Regions from separate parts of the Arthrobacter sp. P1_A5 genome, predicted to be linked through region 2. Evidence: riboswitches for the same ligand, from Rfam matches in the RefSeq annotation. Region 2 holds a riboswitch; the other holds the start of a gene.

Region 1 (7,504 bases), on a different contig from region 2:
CTTCCTCCCAATAGTCGGCTCAACGGTCCGAGACTACGCCGGACCCCCAAAAGGCAACAGAGTCTAACCGCGACCCACCAGCAGCGGCGGCAGAGGCCCGTCAGCCAGCCCACCCAATGCGCCCGTCGGGGAATGTGGCTGCCGGCGGAAAGCCACTGAAGCTTCCGGAAACGCGAAAGCGCCCGCTCCCTGGGCAGGGAACGGGCGCTTTGCGTGGGCTGGAAGCTAGATCGAGTATTCCGGAGCGGCCCAGACAACCACCTCGGGGTGCTCGTAGAACCGGTAGCCCTGGCCGCGCACGGTGCGCACGGTGTTGGCGAGGCGGCCGAGCTTGGAACGCAGGCGGCGGATGTGGACGTCGATGGTCCGCTCGTTCGGGACCTCTTCGGCGTTCCGCCACAGGCCTTCGAGGAGCTCGTCGCGGCCCACGGTGCGGGTGCCGTTCTCCACGAGGTAGTTCAGGAGTTCGAATTCCTTGAACGTGAGGTTCAGGGATTCGCCGTCGAGGTGCACCTCACGGCGGGCGAGGTCGATCAGCACCCCGGAAGGCCGCGGATCCTGCGGCTGCTGCAGGCGGGCGGTCTCGGTGCGCTGGCGGGCCCCCGCGGTGGGGTCACCGAAGGTCGAGCGGACGACGTCGAGGGCGGAACCCGGGGCACTGGCCGGCGCGACGGCGACGGCGGCATAGCTTTCGGCACCGGCCACGAGCGACTGTGCGTAGGCCCGGATTTCCTGGGCAAGCTTGGCGATGGATGTGCCGGCTGCAGCAGCGGTTTCCTCGTCGATGCCCATGTACAGCACGAAGCCGCGGGCGACGTTGTCGCTGGGGGCCGGACGGACCGGGCTGCCGGCACCCGGGGCGATCACCGGGGTGGGTGCCGTGGCGGGGGCGGGGGGGACGGCACGGAGCTGGCCGTAGGAGTCAGGGTTGTAGCCCTGCGCTGCATATCCGGGGGCGGGGAAGCTGCCCGCGGATCCGGCGGGGGCGAACGCGGAGCGCCCGCCAAAGCCCTGGCGGATCCCTGAGGCCTGGCCGGCCTTGCTGGCGTTACGGACGGAGATGTGGACGTATCCGGATGCAACTGACATGGAATGCTTACCTCAATGTGAATGGCCGTCATCGCGGCTCGAATGCTTCTTTCCCCGCAATGAAATTGGGGAGGGGCGCCCGACTCTGGGCTTGGGGGCGAATGCCTAGAAACCTTTAGGGGTGTAAAAGTTAGGCGTGCATTCGACAACAGCGCATCTCGGTACCAGCGGGTGTGCTGATCCAGGAAGCTGCGGCTGCAGGTGCTGTTGAGTTCTTGTTCACAATTGAAGTGTGCAACGTAACAATGTAAACGTGCAAGTAACAATGGACCCCAGGTTCCACATAGTGAGACAGATCGAGGATTTGTAGCGCAAGTCACAATTCTGTAGCGGCAATAAAATAACAAGTGTTTTACTGACCGGAAGGTCAGCAAGTGCGCTTCATCGAATATTATTCGGTCAACGTCGATGGCGTCGGGTAAATCATTCACAGCACGGCAAGTTGGGCCAAACCGCGCCTGCCCACCGCTGCCTGCGAGGCGGTCCACGGAGTGGGCAGCCGGCATCGCCGCCCGCAAGGCACGGCGGCGATGCCGGCCGCGGCGGTTCAGTTCGACTGGCCGGTGGCTGTCGCCGCGACCAGCATGACGGAGGCCGCCGTGTAGCCGGAACCGTCCTTGGCCGCCACGATCCGCACCGTCCCGCCCGCGACGATGTCCGCGACGCTCAGCTGCGTGCCCGTGCCGCCGGCCTGCTGGCGCCGCTGTTGCAGATTACTCACCACCACGTCGCTGCCCAGCGCATAGCTGCGCGTGAAACCGTCGCTGCTCTTGACCGTCACGGAGGACGAGCTGACCTCGCTCACTGTGCCCAACTGCTCGGCCATCGTGGTGTATGCGCTTCCTTGCAGCACCACGTATTCGGCGTGCACTGCCGCGGAAAGCCCGCTGCCCATGCCACCGGCAGCGAAGTGGCCGGGACCGCCCTGCCCCGGCATGCCGCCGCCCGCGAAACCACCTTGCGCGGAACCGTCTTGTGCTGAACCTGGCACGCCTGGGGCGACACCCTGGCCGCCGGGTCCGCCGGCTGCCGCCCCGCCGGCCGCACCGGTGGCTGCCGTTGCGCTTGAGGTGAGGGCATAGACGCCGGCCCCGGCGCCGACGGCCAGGACTGCGGCGGCGCCGGCGACGGCGAGCCCCCGCTTGAGGGTCCAGGGCTTCGCCGCCGAGGCCGTCTTGGCGGAAGTTCCCGGCGCGCCCCAGCCTGTGGCTGCGGCGGGGACAGGTTCCTGCCGGGGCATGCCCCAGGCAGGTTCCGATGCCGGAACCTGCCAAACCGGAAGCGCGCCCCAGCCCCCGGCAGCGCCTGCTTCCGGCCGCCCGGCCTCGGCGTGCCCGCCGCCGGTGCGTCCGGCGTCAGCCTGTCCGGCGTCAGCGTGTCCGGCATCGGCGTGCCCGGTTTGGACTGTTCCGCCGTCGGGGTGTCCGGCGCCGGACTGCCAGGCAGTACGGGGTGTGGTTACGGGCGCGGGCGCCGCTGGCGCGCCGGTGGTGGGCGTGGGGGCGGGTACAGGGGCTGACTCGGGGGCTGCTCCGGAACCGGCTCCGGGATGCTGACCGCTCATGGTATTTCTCCTTTAGGGTGCGGATCGGTGTTCACCCCAGCGTGGTGAGCGATCCTGTGCTTGGGCTGTGCGGGCCGACAGCCCGGCCTGTGACGTTGCCGGACGGGAAGGGCGGATTGAACATGGCCGTTGCGGCCCGTACGGTCCCGCAACGGCATCCAGCTCGCTAGGCTGGGATTCACAGGTGCCGCACAGGGTCCCCAAAGCCCGGCCTAACCGGCAGATCGGAGAGTTGTCCCCATGGCCACTTCGCACTCCATGACCAACAACCTTCCCCAGCTCACGCATCCGGACGGCTCCCCCATCCGCGCCCTCGTGGTGGATGACGAGCCCAGCCTCTCCGAGCTCATGAGCATGGGGCTGCGGATGGCCGGCTGGTCCGTGGCCGTGGCCGAGGACGGGCCCGGAGCCGTCCGGCTCGCCAAGGAGTTCCGCCCCGACGTGCTGGTGCTGGACGTGATGTTGCCCGGGTTCGACGGCGTCGAACTGCTGAACAGGATCCGCGCGTTCGCGCCTGAGGTGCCGGCGCTGTTCCTCACCGCCAAGGATGCCGTTCAGGACCGCATCACCGGACTGGCGGCCGGCGGCGATGACTACGTCACCAAGCCGTTCAGCATGGAAGAGGTGCTGCTGCGCCTGCACCGGCTGGTCCAGCGCTCCGGAGTGGCCGCCATGGACACCGCCGAACTCGTGGTGGGAGACCTCGTGCTCAACGTCGACACCCGCGAAGTCACCCGGGCCGGTGAGGAAATGCACCTGACCGCCACGCAGTTCGAGCTGCTGCGCTACCTCATGGAAAACCCGAAACGGGTCATCAGCAAGGCCCAGATCCTGGACCGTGTCTGGGACTACGACTTCGGCGGCCAGGCGAACATCGTGGAACTGTACATTTCCTACCTCCGCAAGAAGGTCGACGCCAACCACGCTCCCATGATCCACACGGTGCGCGGAGCCGGGTACGTCCTGAAACCGGCGGACTGATCCGTGCCCTCACTTTCCGGCATGACCCGCGTCCCCGGACGCGACTGGCGCAACCCGTCGACGTGGCATTTGCGCACCCGGCTGGTCCTGGTCGCCATGGCGCTGCTCGTGGCCATCTGCGGCGCTGTGGGCTTGTTCAGCTACGCCTCCATGGACCTCTTCCTCACCCGGCAGCTCGACACCCAGCTGGACCAGGCCTCCCACCGTTCGAGCGAGTTCGGCCGGCCCTCCTCGGACGATTCGGGCAGGCGCCCCGACCCCCTCGAAGCCCGGGGACAGGGCGTCGGGACGCTTAACGCACGGATAGTCGACGGCGAAGTCAGCAGGGCCGGATTCCTGGCCGCGGACGGCGCGGTCAAGAGCCTCTCCCCCTCCGACAACAAGGTTCTCCTGGCCCTGACCCCGAGCGGCGTGTCCGTGGACCGCAGCCTTTCGGCCGGCGCCTACCGGCTCACGGCCGCGCGTACACCGTACGGCGACGTGATTGTGACCGGACTCCCGCTGGCTGAAAAACAAAACACCTTGGCCTCCCTGGTCTGGACCATGGTGGTGGTGTCCGCAGGCGGGCTCGTGCTGATCGGGCTCGCCGGCACGGCCCTGATCCGGCGGACCATGAAGCCGCTGGAACAGCTCTCCGAGGTCGCCACCAACGTCTCCCGTCTCCCGCTGGACGCCGGCGAGGTGGCGCTCGGGGTCCGCGTCCCGACGTCGGCTGCCCATCCCGGAACGGAAGTGGGCAGCGTGGGCTACGCGCTGAACAAGATGCTGGACAACGTCTCCAACGCTCTCGAGGCGCGGCAGGAGAGTGAGATGAAGGTCCGGCAGTTCGTCGCCGACGCCTCGCACGAGCTCCGCACCCCGCTGACGGCCATCCGCGGCTACACGGAGCTGATGCGGATGACCGAGCATTTCACCCCCGACGGCGAGAGGTCCCTCGCCCGTGTGCAAAGCCAGTCCGAGCGGATGACCACGCTCGTGGAGGACCTGCTGCTGCTGGCGCGCCTGGACGAGGGGCAGCCGCTCAAAATCTCCGACGTCGACCTCACCCAGCTGGCCATCGAGACGGTCAGCGATGAGAAAGTCATGGCCCCGGACCGCATCTGGCAGCTGGAACTTCCGGACGAGCCCGTGGTGGTGCGCGGTGATGCGACCCAGCTTCACCAGGTCCTCGCCAACCTGCTGTCCAATGCGCGCAAGCACACGGAACCCGGGACCAAGGTGGTCACGGGCGTTATGCGCTCGGCTGACGGCAGTGCCGTGGTCACCGTGACAGACAATGGCAGCGGCATCGCCCCGGAATTTATCGGCCGGGTCTTCGCCCGTTTCGCCCGGGCCGACGCCTCGCGCACCAATCCGGCGTCGAACCCCGCAGCCGTCCCCGCCGATTCTGCCGTCGCGACGGCGAGGGTCGGGTCCGGGGCTCCCGCACGCTCGTCCTCCGGCGCCGTTTCCGGCCGCCGCGGAGGTCACGGCACGGCGACCGCCGCGCCGACGCCCGAGGGCACCAGCGGGTTGGGCCTGTCCATTGTCCAGTCGATCGTGGAGGCCCACGGAGGAACAGTCGAGGTCACGTCCCGGCCGGGCCGCACGGAGTTCGCCGTGCGGCTGCCCGCCGCGCCGCCGCCGGCTTAACCGGAACGGCCGCCGTCGGCGCAAACGGCCCGGACCGGCCGGCCCGTGAACCCGGCGCAACCCGACACCCCGGCACTGTGACTCCTGTTACCAAAATGTGACTTAAGCGGCCAGGTCCTGTAGCGTCGTTAGCGTGCGCCGCCATCGGTGCCGCATATCCGGACGGACGCCAAACTCTGCCGCTTCCCGGATTCCGCTGGACCAGGCAGAGGCGGGGGACCCAGAGTTCCCGGGCATTCTGCTTTCATGCGCCCTCGGGGTGAAGCCGACACGTGATGTTCCGTGCGGCCGGATGACCTCATCCGAACCCGACAGCTAACTCCGCCGGCGTTGAGAGGCCACCATGACTGAATTCCAGGTACAAACACGCCCTGACGGCGGTTCGCATTCCCGCTCAGTTGGCGCAGCCAAGTCGCGCCACCGCGCCGAACCGGTCAAGCAGGCATCCGCCCTGTCGCGGTTCGCCGCCGGGCTCGGTGTAACCGGCCGCCGTGCCGCCGTCGTCACCGCCGCGTGCGCACTGCTGCTGGGTGGCGGCGCCGCCAGCCAGGCGGCAGAGCCGGGCGCCCACACGGCGAATGTTGCGAGCCAGGCGGCCACGATCGCCGACCCGCTGGCCAAGCTCAACTTCGAGCGGGTCCAGGTGGCTGGGCCGGGCGCTCCAGCGGAAAAGAACGTGGCTCCCCAGATCTCGGAGGTTAAGGCAGCCGAAGCGCTGATCCCTGCCCCAGCTGCTGCCGCGCCGGCAGCAGCGGCAGCCCCCGCACCTGCTCCGGTTCCCGCGGCAGCCCCCGCTCCCGCTCCGGTTCCCGCGGCAGCTCCCGCTCCCGCTCCGGCACCGGCAGCCGCTCCGGCCCCCGCACCGGCACCCGCACCGGTCGCAATCGACGACCCCGCCGGCGCGCAGGCCTACGCCGCGTCCCAGCTGGGAAGCTATGGCTGGGCACCCGGCCAGATGCAGTGCCTGCACAAGCTGTGGACCAAGGAATCCGACTGGAAGACCACCGCCACGAACGCCAGCAGCGGCGCCTACGGCGTGGTCCAGTCCCTGCCCGCCTCGAAGATGGCGAGCGCCGGCGCCGATTACATGACCAACTACCGGACCCAGATCAACTGGGGCCTGAACTACGTCAAGTCGCGCTACGGCTCCCCCTGCGGCGCCCTGAACTTCCACTACGCACACAACTGGTACTAAACCGGCCCTAACCAGCCCGGACAGGAGGCCCCGGATCCACGTGGATCCGGGGCCTCCTGTGTGTGACTGCTAGCCGAGAATGGCGGTTTTTTCACAGCTCGGTTTGGCGGCCTCCACATGGCTAAGTGGACCTACGCCAACTCCAGCACGCACCTGAATCATCCTCGGCGCGCCAGTCTGGGCCGCACATCATTGACCTCGTCCTCTGCAGGGAGTGCCGTGTAGACGGCATTCCCTGCAGAAATTTGCCGCTTGACCTGCTCAAGCTCATCCTTGAGGAGGTCAACGGTGGCACGGTATTTCTCGAAGTCCGCTGTTCGGCGCCTGGCCACGGCGAAACTGATGCCGGCGGCGAGAACGGCAAGCGGGAACGAAACCAGCAGGGCCCAGCCGGATGCGGCAAGGAAGTCCAGCGCTACGGGAAGTGCCTGCTTGAATGCCAGGAACTCGTTCACCCCACCAACCACTCCGTTCAGAGCGGAGTCCAGTGGGCCCAGAAACTGCCCCACGACTGGCGTCCCGGAAAACGACGGAGCGCTCAGCGGCGGTTCTCCCCCTGCAGACCAGCGCGAATCACCGAAATGGTTCAGGACGTAGATCCCGGCACCCGCGTTGAGGGCCGCGAAGAGCAGGACGGAACCAAGGGCAGTCCAATAAAGCCTGCGCGGACGCCAGACGCCGGCCACAAGCGCGAAGACGGTGGCCGCAACCCACGAAAAGATGCGGAGCTCGTCGCGGCCCATGCCGCCCAATAGATCCAAGGAATTCCCCGCCCCTTACAGTTGGAATCAATGCTCGTTTCGGTCCCAAGCGAGCCTATCCCAGCCGCCCCCCGGGTATGCCGCGGCAGATACTGGCGCGCTCCCTTTGTGCGTAGCCGGGCCCGACCCGCCCGGCTGCCCCGACTTCCACAGCCCCCGCACAGCTTGACCCTAAAGCCTTCATATGGGCCGCCGGGAAAGTTGAGCCATGACATTCACAGACCAGGCCACAGGAACCCTGCCCCGCTCCACGGCGACGCCGGCCGGCCCGGCGGCCCCCGA
Region 2 (7,788 bases):
GACGCAAGGGTGCCCAGGCCCTGGGCCTGCGCGTGCTGGACAAGACGCCGTCCATCGCCAAGGCAAAGCGGCCCAGCGCCAGGGACCTTGCCCCGCTGGTCCAGGACCTCGTCAGCGTGCTGGATAACCTGTCCGGGACCCTGTCCGCGGGCAAGTACCCGGAAGGCAACAAGGGCAAGGCGATCGCAGCGGCCCTCCGTAAGGTTGCCGACGAGCTGGACGTATAAGGCTTTTGATGACTCAGGAACCTGATCAGTTGCCGGCGCCGGATGCCGGAACCGCAGCGCCCGCCGGGGCTAAAGCAACCGGCCCCAAGCAGGGAATCCGTCCGCGCGCCGGCGTGCCCGTCTGGCGCACCGGCAAGCCTGACGCCTTCCTGGCCGCAGCCGTCGACGTCGCCCGCACCGCGGTGGAGGGCATTGCCCCCGCCGAGCAGATCGGCGAGCACATCGGCGCCCGGAGCGAGGGCGACCGCCTGGTGACCCACCTGTTCGAATCCAGGCTCCCCGGATACCTGGGGTGGCAGTGGTACGCCGTGCTGACACGCAACTCGCGCTCCAAGGTGGTCACGGTGGACGAACTTGGCCTTCTGCCCTCCGAGGACTCCATCCTGGCACCGGCCTGGGTTCCGTGGGCCGAACGGGTCCGGCCGGAAGACGCGCAGGCTGACGAGGCTGCCGAGGCGCCGTCCGGTCCCGAAGCGCCGTCGCAGGCGTCCGACGCCGACCAGCAGGATGACGCTGACGACGACGACGCCGACGACGCTGACACCGCCGACACCGACGACGACGCCGACGACGCCGACACCGACGCCGACGCCGACGACGCCGAGCGGGAACGCTCAACGGGCGAGGCCGACTAGCGGTTGGAAGCGTCCGGGAGCGTGTCTGGGGAGGGCTGGGGCTGATGTCCACGTTCAAATCCCTGCACATCCTGAACTACCGGATCTGGTTCGTCGGCGCCCTTATTTCCAACGTTGGCACCTGGATGCAGCGCACCGCCCAGGACTGGCTGGTGTTCGCCCACCTGACGGCGCACGATGCCGGGGCGGTGGGAATCACGATGGCCCTGCAGCTGGGCCCGCAACTCTTCCTGGCACCCGTGGCCGGACTGGTCGCCGACCGGTTCAACCGCAAGCGGCTCCTGGTGCTGACGCAGTCCGCCATGGCGCTGCTGAGCGCGGGGCTGGGCATCCTGGTGGTCACGGGCGCGGCGCAGCTCTGGCACGTCTACGCCTTCGCCCTGATGCTCGGGGTGGTTTCCGCCCTGGACGCCCCCGTCCGGCAAACCTTCGTCTCGGAACTGGTCCAGGACGACTACCTCCCCAACGCCGTGGCCCTGAACAGCGCGTCTTTCAATGTTGCCCGGATGATCGGTCCGGCCGTCGCCGGCGTGCTCACGGCCGTCGTCGGGCCCGGCTGGGTCTTCCTCATTAATGCGCTCACCTTTGTGCCCCTGTTGCTGAGCCTGGCGAAAATCCCGTCGTCGTCGCTGCGCCGGCTGCCGCGGGCACCGGCGGGCAGGGGCAGGATCCGGGAGGGGCTGCGCTATGTGAGGTACCGTCCGGATTTGATCGTGGTGCTGGTGGCGATCTTCATCGTGGGAACCCTGGGGCTGAATTTCGCCCTGTTCATCGCGGCCATGGTGGGGACCGAATTCGGCCTGGACGCGGGGGCCTTCGGCCTGATGAATTCGATCATGGCCATCGGATCCGTCGCCGGGGCCCTGCTGTCCGCCGGGCGCGGCAAGCCACGGCTGCGGGTCATCTTCGGGGCGGCCGCCGCCTTCGGCGTGACCTCGGGCATCGCAGCGATGGCCCCGAACTACTTCTGGTACGGCGTCGCACTTGTGCCCGTGGGGCTGTTCGCGATCACCATGATGACGAGCGCAAACGGGTACGTCCAGACCACCACAGAGCCCGTAATGCGGGGCCGGGTGATGGCCCTCTACATGGCGATCTTCATGGGCGGAACTCCCCTCGGGGCACCGCTCGTCGGCTGGGTGGCAAACACCGCCGGCCCCCGCTGGTCCATGGCGGTCGCGGCGGGCGCCGGCCTGCTGGCGGCCCTGATCGGGCTGGTGTGGATCATCCGCGCGAAGCACCTGCGGCTCCACTTCAACCGCCGCGCCCACGGGCTGCGGTACTTCCGCGTCGAAAGCCGGACCGGCGCGGCCGGTGCCGGCAGGGACCCGCGGCCGTAGGCATAGCAGGGCGGACGGACCTGAAACGACGACGGCGCCGTCACGGCCTAGGTCCTCAGGGGCCGTGACGACGCCGGACGCAGGGCTACTTCTTCAGTTCCGCCACGACGAAATCGATGCACTCGAGCAGTGCCGAGACATCGTCGGGCTCGATCGCCACGAAGGTGGCGATGCGCAGCTGGTTGCGGCCCAGCTTGCGGTACGGCTCGGTGTCGACGACGCCGTTGGCCCGGAGCACCTTGGCGATGGCCGCGGCGTCGATCGAGTCATCGAAGTCGATCGTGGCGATCACGTTCGAGCGGTCCTCGGCCTTGGCCACGAACGGCGTGGCGTATTCGGACGCTTCGGCCCAGCGGTAGATGCGGCCGGCAGAATCCGCGGTCCGGCCGGCGGCGAAGTCCAGGCCGCCGTTGGCGTTGAGCCACTGCACCTGGGCGTCCAGGGTCACCAGGGTGGCCAGCGCGGGGGTGTTGTAGGTCTGGTTCAGCCTGGAATTGTCGATCGCCGTCTGGAGGTCAAGGAAGTCGGGAATCCAGCGGTTGCCGGCCTTGATCCGTGCCGCCCGTTCCAGCGCGGCCGGGGAGAACAGGCCCAGCCACAGGCCGCCGTCGGATGCGAAGTTCTTCTGCGGCGCGAAGTAGTACACGTCCGACTCCGCCACGTCCACGTCCAGCCCGCCCGCGGCCGAGGTCGCGTCCACGAGCACCAACGACCCCTCGTCGGCGCCGGCCACCCGCTGGACGGGTGCGGCAACGCCGGTTGAGGTCTCGTTCTGCGGCCACGCATAGACGTCGACGCCGGCCTCCGCCCGGGCGGTGGGGCGGGTGCCGGGTTCGGCCTTGATGATGGAGGACTCGGCAAGGAACGGCGCCTTGTTGGTGGCGGAAGCGAACTTCGAGCCGAACTCGCCGAAGGACAGGTGCTGCGCCTTGTTCTCCACGAGCCCGAAGCTGGCAATGTCCCAGAACGCGGTAGATCCGCCGACGCCCAGCACCACTTCATAGCCTTCCGGTGCCCGGAAGAATTCGCTGAGGCCGCTGCGCACCGAGCCGACCAGGTTCTTCACGGGCGCCTGGCGGTGGGAGGTCCCCAGCAGCTTCGACGATGCCGCGGCCAGGGCGTCCATCTGTTCCGGCCGGACTTTGGACGGGCCGGCGCCGAACCGTCCGTCCTTGGGCAGGAGGTGGGCGGGGATCGTGATGCTGGTGTCGCTCACAGTGGCTCCAATTTTCGGCTGGTTCGTAGCGTGGCTGGGAGGTGGCGGGCAGGGATGGCTACCACGGACACCCCTCTTCATTCTGCCTGTCTTATTTTGCCTGACAGCTCCCGGCGATACAGAAAAAGGCCTGTCATAGTCCGGTCATTGAGACGCCGGGGACGGCCGGCCGGCTGGGGCTGGGACAATAGCTTCAGGTCGATCGAAAGATTATCCGGAGTAATTCAAAATAGGCTAGGCTGGCATGCGAACGTACGGCGGTTCCCGCCTGGGCGCATCCTGCATGCAGCCCGCACGCGGTACGGTGGGAATGACGCTAGGACTGCGCTCGAGGAGCTGAGCTGAATGACGGATCTGATCGATACTACGGAGATGTATCTTCGGACCATTCTGGAACTTGAAGAAGAAAACATCGTTGCCCTCCGCGCCCGCATCGCCGAACGGCTCCGCCACTCCGGCCCCACTGTGTCCCAGACGATCGGCCGGATGGAGCGCGACGGGCTGGTGGTTGTTTCCGGCGACAGGCACCTTGAACTGACGGAAATCGGACGGAAACGTGCAATCGGTGTCATGCGCAAGCATCGTCTGGCCGAACGCCTCCTCGCGGACGTGATCGGGCTCGACTGGGCCTACGTCCACGAGGAAGCGTGCCGCTGGGAACATGTCATGAGCGAACGCGTCGAGCGAAGAATCTTCGAGATGCTCAACCACCCGACAGTCTCGCCTTACGGAAACCCTATTCCGGGGCTGGCGGATCTTGGCGGCGTGCCCAACGGCGCCCCCGTGGACAGGCCCGTGAACCTGCTGGAGGCCATGGCCGGCTACGGGGTAACTTCCCGGGTTACGGTCAACCGGCTCGCGGAGCCGATCCAGGTGGAGCCGGAGCTTCTGGCCCAGCTCGACGAGGGCGGAATCCGGCCTGGCGCGCTGGTCTCGCTGGAGCGGGTGGGGGAGTACATCTCGGTCCGCGTCCCCGATATCGAAGGTGCCCTGGAACTGCCGCCCGAGGTTGCCGCGCACGTCTTTGTAACAGTCGCCTGACCAGCCACTACGCGCCGGTCATGGGACGACCCACGAGTTGTCCACAATTGCGGTTACGGATTTATTACCGGGCGGCTTAATCGCCTATAGTTAGTGCCCAGTACCGATACCAAAGCGTTACCTGATCCGAAGCCGAGCCCTGCCAGCGGATCAGTCGCAGAACTACCTCCTGGCAGGGGCGGGGGAACCACTTTCGGCTGCTACTTCGGCAGCCTTGGGGTGAAGTCCGTCAGCGGCAAGCAGCTTCCACCGAAGGATCCCCTAGGGATGCCTCTGTGCGTGGCTGCCTGCAACGGCGGACCGGGTCTTTGATCTCTCTGACCCGAATCCGACAGCTAACTTCGCAGGCCATCCAGAGAGGAACCCTTCTTGACCACCCAGACCGCCAGGGGCCGTCGCCGCGCGACCGGTCCCGCTCCGGAGCCGCGTCCCGTCGTCGCACACACGGCCGAACGCCCGCGGGACGTGCACCGCGATGAACGCCGTCGCCGTCGCAGTCCGTTCCGCCAGGTCACGGACTTTGCCGCGGCAAGCGGAGTCGGGCAGAAGGCCGGGATCGCACTGGCCGCAACTGGTCTGGTTCTTACCGTGACGGTCCCCGTCACGAGCCCGGTGATGGCTTCGAATCCGGGCGGATCCGGCGCGCTCTCCGCCGCCGTGCAGCCGGATGTCACCGCTGCCGCCGCCGCCAAGGTCGACTTCAACCGCACGGCCGTCACCACGAAGGGCGATCCGGACGGGAAACTCAAGCAGCTGCTGAGCGCCCAGTCTGTGGGCACGATCACCCGCGCGGCATCGGCCGGCACCCTGGGTGCGCCGCTCGACCAGCTGGTCACGGCCTCGCCCTTCGGCTACCGTGTCAGCCCCATTACCGGGGGCGCGGGGGAGTTCCACCGCGGCCAGGATTTCGCCGCCCAGTGCGGCACGGCGGTCCACGCGGCCGCCAGCGGCACCGTGACCTTCAACGGCTGGCATCCCTTCGGCGGGGGGAACCGCGTGGTCATCGATCACGGCAACGGCCTGGAGACCACGTACAACCACCTGTCCTCGGCTTCGGTCAAGGTCGGCCAGAAGGTTTCCCGCGGTGACGTCGTCGCCATGAGCGGAACCACCGGCGCCTCCACGGGCTGCCACCTCCACTTTGAAGTGATGGTCAACGGCGATGTCGTTGACCCGCTCGGCTGGCTCTAAAAAGACGATGGGCTGCTCTCAACTTCCTGTGACACGCCGTGATCTGAATGTGACATTGGATCAGGACTGCTGTAGGGTTTGAAGCACGCCAACTTTTCCGAAGTTGGCGCTCTTGAGTGGATTGCCTAGCTCTGCCACCGCTCAAGGTCCGTTCGCATTACATCGTCTGGCAGGGGCGGGGGAACCAATTTTGGCCTTCGAAAGAAGGCCTTGGGGTTAAGTCGCAAAGCTTCCCAGGAAGCAGCGCGGCCGGGTGACTCCCATCCGAATCCGACAGCTCACCTCGTAGGCATTGGGAGAGGCTACTTTCGTGTCTTCACGCCACAATTCTGCGCGCATGCGCACCGGCGAGGCTCTGTCGAGCCCGCTGGAATCCACATCACGTGCCGCCCTTGCCGGCGCCCGGATTGGATCACGTTCCGCAGGCTCAATCGCTACCGAGCCCGGACAGCATGCAGTTTCCGCTTTTGGCGCGTCTTCGCAGTACACCCTTCGCTAAGTAACCCATTTCGGGGCGATCCGGCGTACCCCCAAGATGCCGGAGCGTCCTCAGTCCGTGCCCGAAAGCGCGCGGTCCAAGGATCACGAAAGAGAGAACTTAATGACTACTCGTGCAAACGTTGCACGGCACCGCGCCGAGGTCACCAAGACCAACTCGCTGGCTGTAATTGCTAAGGCTGTCGGCGACAACGCCGGCGGCATGGGCCGTCAGGCCGCGGTCATCGCCGCAGCTTCCGGTCTGGTCCTGACCAGCGGAATCGCAGCCAACGCTGCTGAAACCAATGTTCAGCGCGAATCCACCTCCGCTTCGGCCCTGGAAGTCCAGTCCGCAGCTCCGGCCACCATCTCGGCCGCTTCCACCATCGCGATCTCCTACGAGAAGCCCGCCGTGACCACCACGCCGGCTCCCGTCGTCGAGGCTCCCAAGCCCGTCGTGAAGGTCCAGGACGCCACGGCCACGGCTACAGCCACCCGCGCCGGCGGCACCGAGCTTGGCGTCAGCGGCGGCGTCGCTGCCCAGGCCCCCGCGGGCATCGGAAGCGGCGCAGGCGCGACCATCGCCGCTGCTGCCTACGCACAGATCGGCGTGGCGCAGGACTGCACCGCCCTCGCCACCAACGCCCTGGCCGCGGCCGGCATCCACTACCACGGCTGGCCGGCAGGTTACCTTTCCCTGGGCCGCACCGTGAGCGCCGCCGAGGCACGCCCGGGCGACCTCGCCTACTACCAGAACGGCGGCGTGGGCATGGCTCACATCGCGGTCTACGTCGGCAACGGCATGGCAGTGCACGGCGGCTGGAACGGCGGCACCACCGCGCTGTACAGCGTCAACGTCGGCTCCGGTCCGGTCTTCATCCGCGTCGGCGCCTAAGCACGAACCCCAGCATTCCGAAAGACCCCCGCCTCCAGGCGGGGGTCTTTTGCGTTGCCGCGCAGTGAACTTTCCGCGCTGAGGACCGCGCCGGTGAAAAAATATTCGGTGATMCGGCACTTGAGTGTTTACTCTTGTGTTGTCGATCCATAGCCCGACCATGCAGAGGGCAGCCGGCCCTCGTGCCGCTGGCGGGTGCGGCCGTGAAGAGGTATGCGGATGCGCACTCTCGTTCTGAATGCTGGATATGAACCGCTGGCGGTCATCACCTTCCGCCGGGCGCTCGTCCTTGTCCTGACCGGAAAGGCCAGCGTGGTGGCCGAAGGGGACGACCCCGTGGTCGGCCCCCAGGACATTTTGGGCCGCCCGTCCGTGATCCTGCTGAACCGCTACATCCGGCCAAGGTACAACACGATGACTGCGGTGAGCCGCCGCGGCGTGCTGCGCCGGGATGCCCACCGCTGCGCGTACTGCGGCAAGGCTGCCCACACCATCGACCACATCCAGCCCAAATCGCGGGGCGGAGCCGACTCCTGGGAGAACCTGGTGGCGGCGTGCCTGCGGTGCAACAACGCCAAGAGCGACCATACGCCGGCGGAGATGGGCTGGAAGATCGGTTTTGTTCCGGGCCCGCCAAAGGGTGCCATCTGGCAGATCAAGGAACTCGAGAAGCCGACGCCGGCCTGGGATCCGTTCCTGCTGCCTGAATCGGCTGCCTGATCGGCCTCCTAGCTGATTGATCAGCCGGTGAAGACGCTGCCGGCGC

Evidence for each region. A riboswitch is a leader RNA that binds a small molecule or an ion and turns the genes downstream of it on or off. The one in region 2 is predicted to bind cyclic di-AMP.
Region 1: linked by a shared signal. The riboswitch ahead of AC1D1S_RS16205 (aggregation-promoting factor C-terminal-like domain-containing protein) and the one ahead of AC1D1S_RS08290 (NlpC/P60 family protein) in region 2 are both predicted to bind cyclic di-AMP.

The regions. Positions count from the first base shown of each region.
Region 1 covers NZ_JBFTZL010000145.1:1,804-9,307, forward strand. The annotation lists gene AC1D1S_RS16185 (winged helix-turn-helix domain-containing protein) at 226-1,089, opposite strand; gene AC1D1S_RS16190 (hypothetical protein) at 1,637-2,653, opposite strand; gene AC1D1S_RS16195 (response regulator transcription factor) at 2,894-3,634, shown strand; gene AC1D1S_RS16200 (sensor histidine kinase) at 3,656-5,266, shown strand; cyclic di-AMP (ydaO/yuaA leader) riboswitch at 5,451-5,610, shown strand; gene AC1D1S_RS16205 (aggregation-promoting factor C-terminal-like domain-containing protein) at 5,610-6,461, shown strand; gene AC1D1S_RS16210 (hypothetical protein) at 6,620-7,222, opposite strand.
Region 2 covers NZ_JBFTZL010000038.1:14,674-22,461, reverse strand. The annotation lists gene AC1D1S_RS08320 (cold-shock protein) at 1-227, shown strand, start outside; gene AC1D1S_RS08315 (DUF3027 domain-containing protein) at 236-862, shown strand; gene AC1D1S_RS08310 (MFS transporter) at 907-2,202, shown strand; gene serC (phosphoserine transaminase) at 2,288-3,418, opposite strand; gene AC1D1S_RS08300 (iron-dependent transcriptional repressor DtxR) at 3,764-4,459, shown strand; cyclic di-AMP (ydaO/yuaA leader) riboswitch at 4,610-4,824, shown strand; gene AC1D1S_RS08295 (M23 family metallopeptidase) at 4,829-5,650, shown strand; cyclic di-AMP (ydaO/yuaA leader) riboswitch at 5,787-5,956, shown strand; gene AC1D1S_RS08290 (NlpC/P60 family protein) at 6,252-7,022, shown strand; gene AC1D1S_RS08285 (HNH endonuclease) at 7,242-7,742, shown strand.